4 regions of the Lysinibacillus sp. OL1 genome follow, and region 4 is predicted to be linked to each of the others. Evidence: riboswitches for the same ligand, from Rfam matches in the RefSeq annotation. Region 4 holds a riboswitch; each other region holds the start of a gene.
The links. A riboswitch is a leader RNA that binds a small molecule or an ion and turns the genes downstream of it on or off. The one in region 4 is predicted to bind thiamine pyrophosphate.
Positions count from the first base shown of each region.

Region 1: another riboswitch for thiamine pyrophosphate. It lies ahead of thiT (energy-coupled thiamine transporter ThiT); the one in region 4 lies ahead of thiW (energy coupling factor transporter S component ThiW).
Region 2: another riboswitch for thiamine pyrophosphate. It lies ahead of thiC (phosphomethylpyrimidine synthase ThiC); the one in region 4 lies ahead of thiW (energy coupling factor transporter S component ThiW).
Region 3: another riboswitch for thiamine pyrophosphate. It lies ahead of EW028_RS05220 (ABC transporter substrate-binding protein); the one in region 4 lies ahead of thiW (energy coupling factor transporter S component ThiW).

Region 1 covers NZ_SJDS01000012.1:48,800-52,004, reverse strand. The annotation lists gene EW028_RS19130 (AAA family ATPase) at 1-1,067, shown strand, start outside; gene EW028_RS25920 (hypothetical protein) at 1,108-1,230, opposite strand; gene EW028_RS19125 (magnetosome magnetite crystal formation protein family) at 1,286-1,609, opposite strand; TPP riboswitch at 1,735-1,842, shown strand; gene thiT (energy-coupled thiamine transporter ThiT) at 1,977-2,537, shown strand; gene map (type I methionyl aminopeptidase) at 2,700-3,205, shown strand, end outside.
Region 2 covers NZ_SJDS01000014.1:103,987-107,191, reverse strand. The annotation lists gene thiC (phosphomethylpyrimidine synthase ThiC) at 118-1,896, opposite strand; TPP riboswitch at 2,036-2,150, opposite strand; gene EW028_RS20735 (AEC family transporter) at 2,211-3,140, opposite strand.
Region 3 covers NZ_SJDS01000002.1:169,583-172,787, forward strand. The annotation lists gene parC (DNA topoisomerase IV subunit A) at 1-1,084, shown strand, start outside; TPP riboswitch at 1,193-1,303, shown strand; gene EW028_RS05220 (ABC transporter substrate-binding protein) at 1,456-2,451, shown strand; gene EW028_RS05225 (thiamine-binding protein) at 2,453-2,743, shown strand; gene EW028_RS05230 (ABC transporter permease) at 2,743-3,205, shown strand, end outside.
Region 4 covers NZ_SJDS01000009.1:168,123-171,327, reverse strand. The annotation lists gene EW028_RS16775 (VWA domain-containing protein) at 1-1,019, shown strand, start outside; gene thiW (energy coupling factor transporter S component ThiW) at 1,207-1,707, opposite strand; TPP riboswitch at 1,802-1,909, opposite strand; gene EW028_RS16765 (MFS transporter) at 1,976-3,172, opposite strand.

The DNA.
Region 1 (3,205 bases), on a different contig from region 4:
AATTAAAGCAACAACTTAATGAAGTTAGTAAACAGAAAGAAGGGCTTCAAAAAAGTTGGCAAGTGAGTCAAGAAAATTTGCATGTAGCAAAGGAAGCAGCTAGCAATGCAACACTAACAGTAGAAATTGCCAAACAGTCCTTTGAGGAATTACAGCTTAAAATGAATGAAAAGCTTCAGCAATTTTCAGCAGATATGCAAGAAATAGGTTTCGAAAGCTATGAGGCTTATGCAACTGCTAAACGGAGTGCCATACAATTGGATGCACTTCGAAAAGCATGTAGCGACTATGCTTTACAAGTACACACGTTGCAAATTCAGATTACCGAAGGGGCTACATACCTTCAAGGAAAAGAGAAGCAAGATTTAGAGGCGATGGAAGCAAGAGTAGAACAGCATCGAGTTTCCTATGAGGAAGCATTTAAACGTTTACAACAGATCAATGGCTTTATACAAGCATGCCAAGGCTTTAGTGAAAAGGTGGAAGAAATAGCGAAAGAGCTTCATTTACTTGAACAAGAAGCAGGGCGAGTAAAGGAGCTCTATGGATTATTAAATGGACAAAACTCGAAAAAGCTATCCTTTGAGCGTTATATACAAATTAACTACTTAGATCAAATTACAGAAGCTGCCAATATACGTCTGTATCATTTATCAAACGGTCAATTTGAGCTTAGACGTTCAGATAGATTAGAAAAGCATGCGAAGCAAAGTGGCCTTGGTCTTGATGTTTATGATGCTTATACAGATCAATTACGAGATGTCAAAACTTTATCAGGTGGCGAAAAATTTAATGCTTCGTTGAGCCTTGCATTGGGGATGGCAGATGTGATTCAAAGCTACCAAGGTAATATTCATATTGAAACGATGTTTATTGATGAGGGCTTTGGCTCGCTCGATGAGGAATCACTAAATAAAGCAATCGATACATTAATTGATTTGCAGGATTCGGGTCGTATGATTGGCGTTATTTCGCATGTACCTGAATTGAAATCTGCAATGCCAGCAGTTTTACATGTAGAAAAAACATTGAATGGCCATAGTCAAACCCATTTTGAAGTGAAATAAAACGAAGGCGTATTTCCTCTAAAAGGAATACGCCTTCATTTTATTTTTTTCGAGTGGTGGTTGTAGGCGTTGTGCCCTTTTTTGCAGCCATTACTTTTTTTACGATAGGAATAACAATAGGTGCTAACTTAACGGCGGTTTTTACAACGTTTGATACTTTCATCCCAAAACAGCTCCTTTTACAATTACTACTACCTGTTTCACTTAAAAATAAAACATTAACGGATAACACGAACAGCCTGAATTATATTCCAAATCACAATACCTAGTGAGACGAGAGCATAGATGGCGAATGAAGCAAACCAAATAATCATCACCGTCTTGTTATTGGAGGTTGGATCTAAACTAAATGTAGAAAAAACAAAGACAATAAAGAATAGAATGCCAAAAACAAAAGGTATTAAATGAGAGACAAGTGCACGAATCGAATGGCTTTTTACATCACTGTCTTTTGTTACAAAATATACAATTAATGGAACGATAAAAGGGGCGAAGAAAATACTAAGATAACTAAAGGCAGCTAAAATTTTTTGATTCTCCATAGTTGTACCTCCTTTTTAAATATTTACGCATGAAAAACAGCAAAGTTTCAAAAAAATGATGTATGGAAGGTTGTAATCCTTTAATCCTTTGCGTACAATGAGAGTGTTCAAATAAATTCAGATGTAACGACCACAAGGGGAGCTGATGATGTCAGCTGAGACTGGGCACGTAATGCCTTGACTCTTCGAACCTGTAAGTTAACGCTTGCGTAGGGATGTGGATAGAAACCGACACTTGTACGATGTGAGGCTCTGTCCTGACATCGTTTTTTCGTCCTTAAAGGAAAAAAGGTGTCAGAAAGAGACATATCAGCGCTTTTCTATTCCTGCTCTTGTATCCTACATCGGAACAAAGGAGAGAATATGTATGGACAAAAAAAGACTATTAATGCTTGTGGAGATTGCGATTTTTGCAGCGATTGGTCTCGTACTGGATCAGGTTTCCTTTAAAGTATGGGCACAAGGCGGCTCAGTTAGTCTTGTTATGGTACCAATTATGTTAATAGCATTTCGCTGGGGCTTAGTAGCTGGGCTAACAACTGGATTACTCGTAGGTGTAATGCAAACCATGTTTGGTGCTACGATTGTGCACTGGCTACAAGGATTACTAGATTATGGCGTTGCTTTTACTGTTGTAGGATTAGCGGCGGTTGTACGTGGACCAGTATTAGACGCTGCTAAACATATGAACAAAACAAAAATGGCACTTTATATAATCATAGGTACCGTTTTCGCAGGCTTCTTACGATACACAGCACATACAATTGCTGGTGCTGTATTTTTTGCCGAATATGCGGGTGACCAAAATGCATGGATCTATTCCATCATCTACAATGGTACATATATGCTACCAGCAACCATTTTAACGGCTGTCGTTGGTGTTCTTTTATTCACAGCCGCTCCACAATTAATGCAAAGAAAATTTTAATGCTAGTCCCTTCACATGAGTGGAGGGACTTTTTTGTCGTGAATAACTCTTTTAGCACTTTGCAAAGTAGGAAAGCATACAATATTTAAAGCGTTTATCGTTATACGCATAAAAAGTTATGTTATATTAAAGAATAGATATTAGATGAAAGGGACGTTATACATGATTGTAAAAACGCAAGAAGAGATTGAAGCTTTTAAAAAAATAGGACGCATTTGTGCTGAAATTCGCGAAGCAATGAAAGCTGCAACAAAACCAGGTGTTACAACACTTGAGCTTGATGAAATTGCTGGTCGCATGTTTGCAGAGGCAGGCGCGATTTCAGGACCAAAGGGAGAATATGATTTTCCAGGGTATACATGTATTAGTGTCAATGAAGAAGTAGCACACGGTATTCCAGGAAAGCGTGTTATTCAAGAAGGAGATATCGTAAATATTGATGTTTCTGGCTCTTTAAATGGCTATTTTGCTGACACAGGTATTTCATTTGTTGTGGGTGATGGCTATGAGGACAAAGAAAAGCTTTGCCGTGTTGCTAAAAGTGCCTTTGATCGAGCAATGACAAAGGTAAAGGCTGGATCTAAATTAAATCAAATTGGTAAAGCTGTTGAACGCGAGGCAAATGCTAATGGGTTAACTGTTATTATGAATTTAACAGGTCATGGCTT
Region 2 (3,205 bases), on a different contig from region 4:
ACGTTATTATTGATATCCAAATCCAACTTTTACTCCATGTGAATCCACTATTCACATGGAGTTTTTTGATTAAGAAAAGGCCTATGTCTATTTTTCTGACATAAGCCTTTTCTTTCATTATTGATAAATTTGACTGCCTGCTTTTTTAAACTCCTCAGCCTTTTCTTTCATACCTTGATGGATCGCTTCAGTCGTATTCAAATCCTTATCTTTCGCATAATTACGAATATCCTGTGAAATTCTCATGCTACAGAATTTAGGCCCGCACATAGAACAAAAGTGTGCTGTTTTTGCTCCCTCTGCTGGCAGTGTCTCATCATGATATTCCACTGCACGCTCGGGATCTAGTGACAGATTGAATTGATCACGCCAACGGAACTCAAAGCGCGCTTTAGACAGCGCATCGTCTCGTTGTTGTGCACCTGGATGACCTTTTGCTAAATCAGCAGCATGTGCAGCAATTTTATAAGTGATAACGCCCACACGAACGTCCTCGCGATTCGGTAAACCAAGATGCTCTTTCGGTGTCACATAACAAAGCATCGCTGTACCAAACCAGCCAATCATGGCTGCCCCAATGGCTGATGTAATGTGGTCATAACCTGGAGCAATATCTGTTGTGAGTGGTCCTAATGTATAGAAGGGCGCTTCCTTACAAACCTCTAATTGCTTGTCCATATTTTCTTTAATCAGATGCATTGGTACATGACCTGGTCCTTCAACCATCACCTGAACATCATGCTGCCAAGCAATTTGTGTTAGCTCACCTAGTGTTTCAAGCTCTGCAAATTGTGCCTCATCATTGGCATCTGCAATTGAGCCTGGGCGTAAACCATCACCTAAGGAAAAAGCAACATCATAGGCTTTCATAATTTCACAGATTTCCTCAAAGTGTGTATACAGGAAGTTCTCTTGATGATGATATAAACACCACTGAGCCATGATAGAGCCCCCTCGTGATACAATGCCTGTTACACGATTTGCTGTAAGCGGTACATAGCGTAAAAGGACACCTGCATGAATAGTGAAATAATCCACACCCTGCTCAGCTTGTTCAATGAGAGTATCACGATAAACCTCCCACGTTAAATCCTCTGCTACACCATTTACCTTTTCTAAAGCCTGATAAATTGGCACTGTTCCCACTGGCACTGCAGCATTTCGAATAATCCATTCTCTCGTTGTATGAATATGTTTACCAGTCGATAAATCCATAATATTATCTGCGCCCCATCGAGTTGCCCAGGTCATTTTCTCAACTTCTTCTGCAATGGAAGAAGATACAGCAGAATTCCCGATATTCGCATTGATCTTTACATGAAAATTACGCCCAATAATCATTGGCTCTGCCTCAGGGTGATTAATATTAGAAGGCATTATAGCACGCCCAGCTGCAATTTCTGAACGTACAAATTCAGGATCCATATTTTCACGAATCGCTACAAACTCCATTTCAGGGGTTATAATTCCCTTTCGTGCATAGTGAAGCTGTGTCACATTTTTACCTTTTTTAGCACGCAAAGGCTTTCTCGCCAACTCAGGAAAGACATTTTCTTGAATACGCGGGTCATCAACATGACGAAAGCCATTATCCTCAGGTTTAATGGAGCGTCCCTCATATGCTTCTACATCCCCTCGCTCTTGAATCCATGCATTTCGTAAGGCAGGTAAACCTTTCGTAATATCTACTTGGTAGGCTGGATCTGTATAGGGCCCACTTGTATCATATACTCGAATAGGAGCATTTTCTTCATTTCCAAAGCTGCCTGTTGTCGGACTTAATGCAATTTCTCGCATAGGTACTAGAATATCTGGGCGTGATCCTTCCACATATACTTTTTTGCTTCCTTCAAAGCTAGACATAATGGTAATATTCTTTTCACTTATTGCTGACATGAGCTACTTCTCTCCCTTAAATATATTTTGATACAAGGACCGAATCTAGCTCACCCAACAATCCAAAAAATAAAGGCCGAATCCAAAATAATTATTTGGATCCGGCCACGAATGTAAAGGTCTATTGATTGCATACTCTGCAATAGCTTCTTAACTTTCCCACGCTGGTATGAGCCAGATCAGGTCCAAAGGGTCAAGAAACTTCGTAGCGTTTCCCTCTCAGCCTGACTCATCAGACTCCCCTAGTTAATACTATTTAGTTTGATGCTAGTGTAGCAGATAATACTAAGAGATGGAAGTTATTTTTTATCTTACTAGGTAAATAATATTTCCGCAAAATAGATCACAATGGTTACAGTTATACAGCTTACAATGGTTGAAAATAAAACAGCTTGCGCGGCTGTTGCTGATTCTACATCATATTCCAATGCTAGACTAGAACTATTACGAGATGTTGGAAAGGCACTAGCTATAAACAGTGATTGTGCGACGACTCCATCTAATCCCAATATATAAATAATGGCTAATGCAACAGAAGGTCCAATAATTAATCGCGTAAAACAGCTGATAAAGACGGTTTTATTAAACATTGATTTCATCTCTAGTTGTGATAATTGCGCGCCTAATGTAATTAAGGCCACAGCAATAAATCCATCTGCCACATGTTCTACTGGTATTTTGATAAACTGTGGAATACCAATATCAAAATAATTCATAGCTGCACCTATAATCAGCGCATGAATAATAGGCATTTTAAAAAAATCCTTAATGATTGTCATACCTGACTTTGTAGAAGAAATTAAATTGTATAAACCATATGTATACGTAGTCATATTTTGAAAGATTACGAGCATGACCTGAATGGCTACCCCAATAGGTTGCGTGGCAAATATCATTTGAGCCACTGGAATACCGTAATTGCCCGAGTTAATAAGCACCACACTATTTTTAAAGACAGCTGCCTCTGTTCTAGGTAAACCTAACCCTTTTGCCATAAAATGACTGAGCAACATTTGACTACCGATAAAAAGTACAATAAATAATCCGACCTCTGCCAGTACAGATAACTCCACATGTGTTTCATATAAATTTATAAAAACAGCTGCTGGCATAAAGCAATATGTGATAAGCTGAGACAATGCTTTTAAATTAAAGCGAAATTTCTTTTGTAGTATAGCGCCTATTACAAGTAACACTAAAATAGGTACAACAATTTGAAAGAAAATCATTCCGAGATACATCATTTCAATGTCCCCCTTCCAGTGTGAATAGTAGTGTTGAATTCCTTCTAGGTCAATTTCTCTGGCTT
Region 3 (3,205 bases), on a different contig from region 4:
AGAGGGGATTCTACAAAGTGAAGCAAAGCTAGTGCGTGTTATTAAACAAGAGTTACTAGATATTAAGAAGCGCTTTACAGAGCCTCGTCGCTCGAAGATTGAGCAAGAAATTGAAGAAATTAAAATTACATTGGATGTCCTTGTGCCAAGTGAAGAGGTTGTCGTAACAGTAACGAAGGATGGTTATATTAAACGTACATCCACACGTTCCCATGCCGCTTCAAACGGGCAAGATTTTGCCATGAAGGATTCAGATTATTTATTGTATGAAGCAAACTTAAATACACAGCACCATCTATTGCTGTTCACAAATCGAGGCAATTATATTTATCAGCCTGTTCATGAGCTGCCTGATATACGCTGGAAGGATCTCGGCCAGCATATTTCAAGTATTGTGCCAACAGGGGAAGATGAATCCATTATTGCGGTTTATGGCTTCGAAACCTTTGACCAGCCAAATACGTATGTCTTCACAGCCACAAAAGATGGCCAAATTAAGCGCTCACCACTCGCAGACTATGCGGTAACACGTTATTCAAAGCCAATTAAAACGATGAACGTCAAGGCTGGTGATGCGATGATCTATGCATCATTTGTAACAGATGACGTGGAGCTGATGCTCACAACGGATACAGCCTATGCGATTCGTTTCCCTATGGAGGAGTTACCAGTTACAGGTGTGAAAACAGGCGGTGTGAAAGGGATCACACTAAAAGATGGAGAAGCCTTAGTTGGAGTCAATGTGTTACAGCCTGATGTTACCAACTATGTAGTGATTGTGACACAGCGTGGGGCCGTGAAGAAAATGAATGTTGCTGAAGTTGAAGTAGCAAGTCGTGCAAAACGTGGACTAAAAGTATTAACAGAGTTAAAAGCAAACCCTCACCGAATTGTGGCAGTTGTTCAAGCAACAGACGAGGAGCAGGTTGTGATTGAAACTGAAAAAGGTGTTCAAGAGATGATTGACGTACAAGCATTGTCTCGTGCGGATCGACATTCCAATGGTTCATTTAAAGTGGATATTGCAACAGATGGAGCAATTTCTCATGTTGTAACAGCCAAAAAAGAACAGAAACCAAGCTAAAAGCATGCCCAGCCTCTTAGGAGCGCTGGGCTTTAAGCTCTATTCAAAAATAGCACCTTGTCATTTAAGTGAAACTATGGGTATAATAATCATCGAAAAGTTCATAGCGAAAGAATGTAGGGGGGCTAGTAATTGCTAGCTGAGATTGTGTCCGGTAGACGCTGACCCTTTGAACCTGATTTGGCTCGTACCAGCGTAGGGAACATCTAATCAAAAAGCAAAGTTTTGAAGATTGATTGCAATACGTCTGGGAGGAATCCTAGGCGTTTTTTATGTTTTCAAGCAACAGCTTGCCAACATTGTATACGCTTTCTTCTGGTGACAACATTCATGCATGAACACTTTCATATTACAAACTGGGAGGCTTTCGCATGAAAAAATGGTTTTTTATTTTATTGGCAGCACTATTGACATTAGTAGGCTGTAGTGACAAGGATGACAAGCAGGCTGCTGACAAGCTGAAAAAGGTGTCTGTGGTACTGGATTGGACGCCGAATACAAATCATACAGGACTATATGCTGCAAAAAAACTCGGTTATTTTGAGGAACAGGGCTTAGATGTTGATATTATTATGCCTGGCGAGGCGGGCGCAGATCAGCTTGTTGCTTCTGGAAAGGCGGATTTTGGCGTGAGCTATCAGGAAGGCATAACACAGGCACGAGTACAGGGTGTGCCGCTGGTCTCCATCGCAGCAATTATACAGCATAATACATCTGGCTTTGCTTCTATTGCTTCGAAGGGCATTACATCGCCAAAGGATTTTGAAGGTAAAACCTATGGTGGTTGGGGCGCGCCATTAGAGCAAGCCGTTTTACAATCACTCATGCAAAAAGAAAAGGCAGATATTAATAAGCTAGATATCGTCAATGCAGGGGATTTAGATTTCTTCACAATGATGGAAAAAGATATAGATTTTGCTTGGATTTATTATGCATGGACTGGTATTGAGGCTGAGCTGCGTGGGGAAAAGATTAATATGCTATATCTTACAGACTATAGTGATCAATTGGATTATTATACGCCGGTTTTAGCTACAAATGAAAAAATGATACAGGACAACCCCGATGTAGTCAAAGCCTTTGTGGCAGCTGCATCGAAGGGCTATGAATACGCAATTAAAAACCCAAGTGAAGCGGCTGATATTTTAATCGAAGCGGCTCCTGATTTAGATAAAGCGTTAGTGCATAAAAGTCAGGAATGGCTGGCTGATAAATATCAGGATGATGCCAAGCAATGGGGAGAGCAAAAGCTTTCTGTGTGGGAAAATTATGCGAAATGGATGTCAAGCAATCAAGTACTAGAGGGCGAATTTGATGCGAAAAAAGCCTTTACTAATGATTTCTTACCTAAAAAGGAGGCCAAATAAGATGGCAAATTCATTAATCAGTGTACAAATCATTCCGAAGACAGAGAAATATGAAGATGTTATACCATATGTCGATGCAGCAATTGCGGTGATCGATGCTTCTGGGGTGAAATATGAGGTACATCCATTGGAAACAACGCTGGAGGGTGAGCTTTCAACATTGCTCCAAATCATTGAAAAAATGAATGAGAAAATGATTGAACTTGGTGCCATTAATGTCATTACACAAGTGAAAATTTTATATCAGCCAACAGGTATTACGATGGATACATTAACGGAGAAATATCAGTAATGAAACGTGCATTACAGAAGGGAAGGACGATAATTTTTATCGCCTTCCTCTTGTTCATATGGGAACTAATCGTGCGGTTTGCTGAAGTTCCTCATTGGTTAGTACCCACACCAAGTAGTATTTTGTCAGAAGCCATCCAGTCGTATCAAACCTTTCTACCACATGCATTCGCTACAGTACAATTAGCTCTACTAGGTTTGGCCATTGGCATCGCTTGTGGGCTAACGGTGGCAATAGTGTTGCATCGATTTACATTTATTCGAGAACTGTTTTATCCAATTCTTATTATGTCGCAGAATGTTCCTATTCTAGTCTTGGCACCGCTCCTTATTATTTGGTTTGGCTTTGGCTTATTACCGAAGCTTATCATTATCTGTCTTGTGTGCTTTTTCCCGATTGTCATTGCAGCGATGGATGGATTTAGACAAACAGCTCCAGAATTAAAGCATTATTTTGCCATGG
Region 4 (3,205 bases):
ATGGTATAACCTTATCGACAGTAGCGATTGGACAAGATGCTGATGCGAACTTATTAGAAGCGCTTAGTGACATGGGTAGTGGACGTTTCTATGATGTCATAGATGAGCAAACCATTCCGTCTATTTTATCTCGTGAAACAGCTATGATTTCCCGCACCTATATTGAGGACAATCCATTCTATCCAGCAATTTATAATGCAGCAGGATGGAACTCGCTGTTTGCAAATGGGGTCCCACAAATGAATGCATATATTGGGACAACGGCAAAACAGGGGGCTACTGTTGTAGCAGAAAGCGAGAAGGAAGATCCTGTGTTAGCGCAGTGGCAATATGGTCTTGGTAAAACATTTGCCTTTACATCTGATTCAACGGGTAAATGGACAGGAGATTGGGCAAGATGGCAGAATTGGGGAGCATTTTGGCAAACACTTATTTCTCAGATGCTACCAAGCTACAATGATGTAGCCTATGATGTAAGATTGGAAGCAGATGGTTCCTTTATGATTACAGACCCTACAAATGAAGCTGCATTTTTAGATATTGTAGCGGTAAATGAGGCAGGGGAGGAGCTAGAAACACAACTTGAAACCATTTCCGCATCCCAAGTTCGAGCTGTAGTACAAGCTGAACCTGGATTAATTTTCTTCCGTGTAGCAGATGAAAAGAAGGCCATTTATCAGGCAGGGCTAAGTGTTCCTTATAGTGCTGAATACGAACTACTCCCTGTAAATAACCAACTGATAGAAGAGTTAACTAAACGAACAGGAGGCACTGTTTTAAAGGAACCACAAGATGTTTTCCGTGACTTTACGACAAAAGGAGCAGATCGGCAAAATATTGCCACATGGCTACTCTTAGCAAGTATGCTTCTTTTCTTTATTGATATTACCATAAGACGCTTTGGTTGGAATTTCCTAACGAATGTGAAGAGAAAAGAGCCGCTGGTTGAGGAAAAAACTATACAAGCAGAAGATACAAATGTAGCACAGTTGTTAAAAGGCATGAAAAAACGATCTTAAATAGAGGAAGCAGTGCAAACTCGAATAGTTTTGCACTGCTTTTTTTATGTTGCTTGAAATAGAGAGTTATCCCCTTTGTAGAGAGGGGAAGATGATCTACAAAGTGGACTCTTTGCTCATAAGGAGGAGAAAGGCGCTCCAAATTGGACTGCCCGCAGCTCAATGAATGCTCATAATCCAATACCTCTTAATAAAGAGAAGAATTAAATCTCTTTACGAGCTCTGTTTTACGCAAGCTACTCGCAACCATTACACCTAAAATAGCACCGATCGTACTTGATGTTAAAAAGGCTGGTAGGAAGAAGAATGCTGCTACAGATGTTCCCATGAATAATTTTGCATAAGGGACGGCAATAAGTGAAGCCAGAATGCCCGTTCCGATAACCTCTCCGATACCAGCTAACCACATTTTATTGCTATATTTATAGGCAAGAGCAGCACAGACCGCACCGATGATACTACCAGGGATAGCTAGTAGAGAGCCTGTTCCAGTAAGGATACGAATGATGGCAGTGACAAAGGCAACTATAACAGTTGGTACAGGCCCAAGTATAATGGCTCCTATCACATTAATCGCATGCTGAACGGGGTAAGCACGTGCGATGCCTGTTGGGATGGATACGAAAGTAGAGCCTGCAACAGCAACGGCTACTAATAAAGCCATGACTGTTAATTTACGAATTGACATAAAGTTCACTCCTTTTGGTAAAGTTCGTGAGGAAAAATAAAAAGGCCACCCCCTTTAAACAATAGGAAGCGGCCTTGCGTGTATATAGTGACAACAGCAAGTAGCGCCACTTCCCTCCGCTAGTGTGAACTAGATCAGGTTCAAAGGGTCCGTATATTATCATATACGTCTCAGCCTTTTAAAGACTCCCCTAGTGGTTAAAATCATTCAATTTTGTGAATCAACAATAATGTACCATACTGCTAAAAATAGTCAATGATTTTTCAGACTATTTTGTATCGGGATGCATTAAATGAGGTGCTTTTTTCACTGTCCAGATGAGCGCAAGGAAGAAACAGGCTAATAATATGATAGAACCGAAAATATATGGGCTATTCATATTCCAGTCAAATAATAAACCTGCCAAAGCGGGTCCAATCATATTTCCGAGGCTCATATAGGCATTATTCAAGCCCGCAGCAAATCCCTGCTCTTTCTCTGCAAGCTTTGAGATGAGTGTATTAACAGCTGGACGAATTAATGTCGTTGCTGTAGAGAAAATTGTTGCTACAACTAAAATAAGGGCAAAGCCAGAAACAAATAATATTAAGAAAATAGCAACGGATGCAATAAATAAATTTACTAGTACTACTTTCATTTCACCATAACGATTGAACAGTGGTGTAATAATAAACATTTGTACTACTACTCCAAAAGCACCACCAACAACTAATATAATCGCTATATCTACAGGTGTGTAATTAAACTTTTCTGTCACAAATAATGACAATGTCGTTTGGAAATTTGCAATTCCAAACGAGAACACCAGCATAATTATGAGCATAACAAAATAAGGCATATGTATGGAACGTGCCATTTGCTTCGCCAGATTGTCTTGCTTTTGTTTCTGTTGCGCAGTGTTTGGTTTGGTAGAAGGTAATAAAAAGTAAGATAAAATAGATGCTACGATGGCTGCAGCTCCAGCTGTGAAAAATGGGAAATGTAAGCTTACCTTTGCTAAAAAGCCACCAATACCAGGTCCAATCATAAAGCCAAGAGACATAGCGGCACCCAACATCCCCATACCTTTCCCACGTTCTTCATAGGTTGTGACGTCAGCGACAAAAGCCATAATAGGAGGTGCAACAAATGCGGAACCTAGACCACCTAAAAATCGTGCTAAAAAGAGCATCCATACATCTGTAGCAAGGCCAAATCCGATTTGTGCAAGACCTGTTACGATAAGACCGAAAATAATTAAATTTTTTCGTCCGTACTGATCTGAAAGATTCCCAGCAATAGGAGAAAATACGAATTGAGCTAAGGCGAACGTTGCGATTAGCATACCTAGAACTTGTCCTGCTGCACCAAATATTTTTAAATACTCTGGCATGACAGGAATAATAATGCCAATACTTCCCATTGCGATAAACATATTAAACATTAAAATATACAAAGCCGCCTTATTGGACTTCTGCTGGGTCATCGAATGAACCCCCTTTTTGTAATCAAATATAGT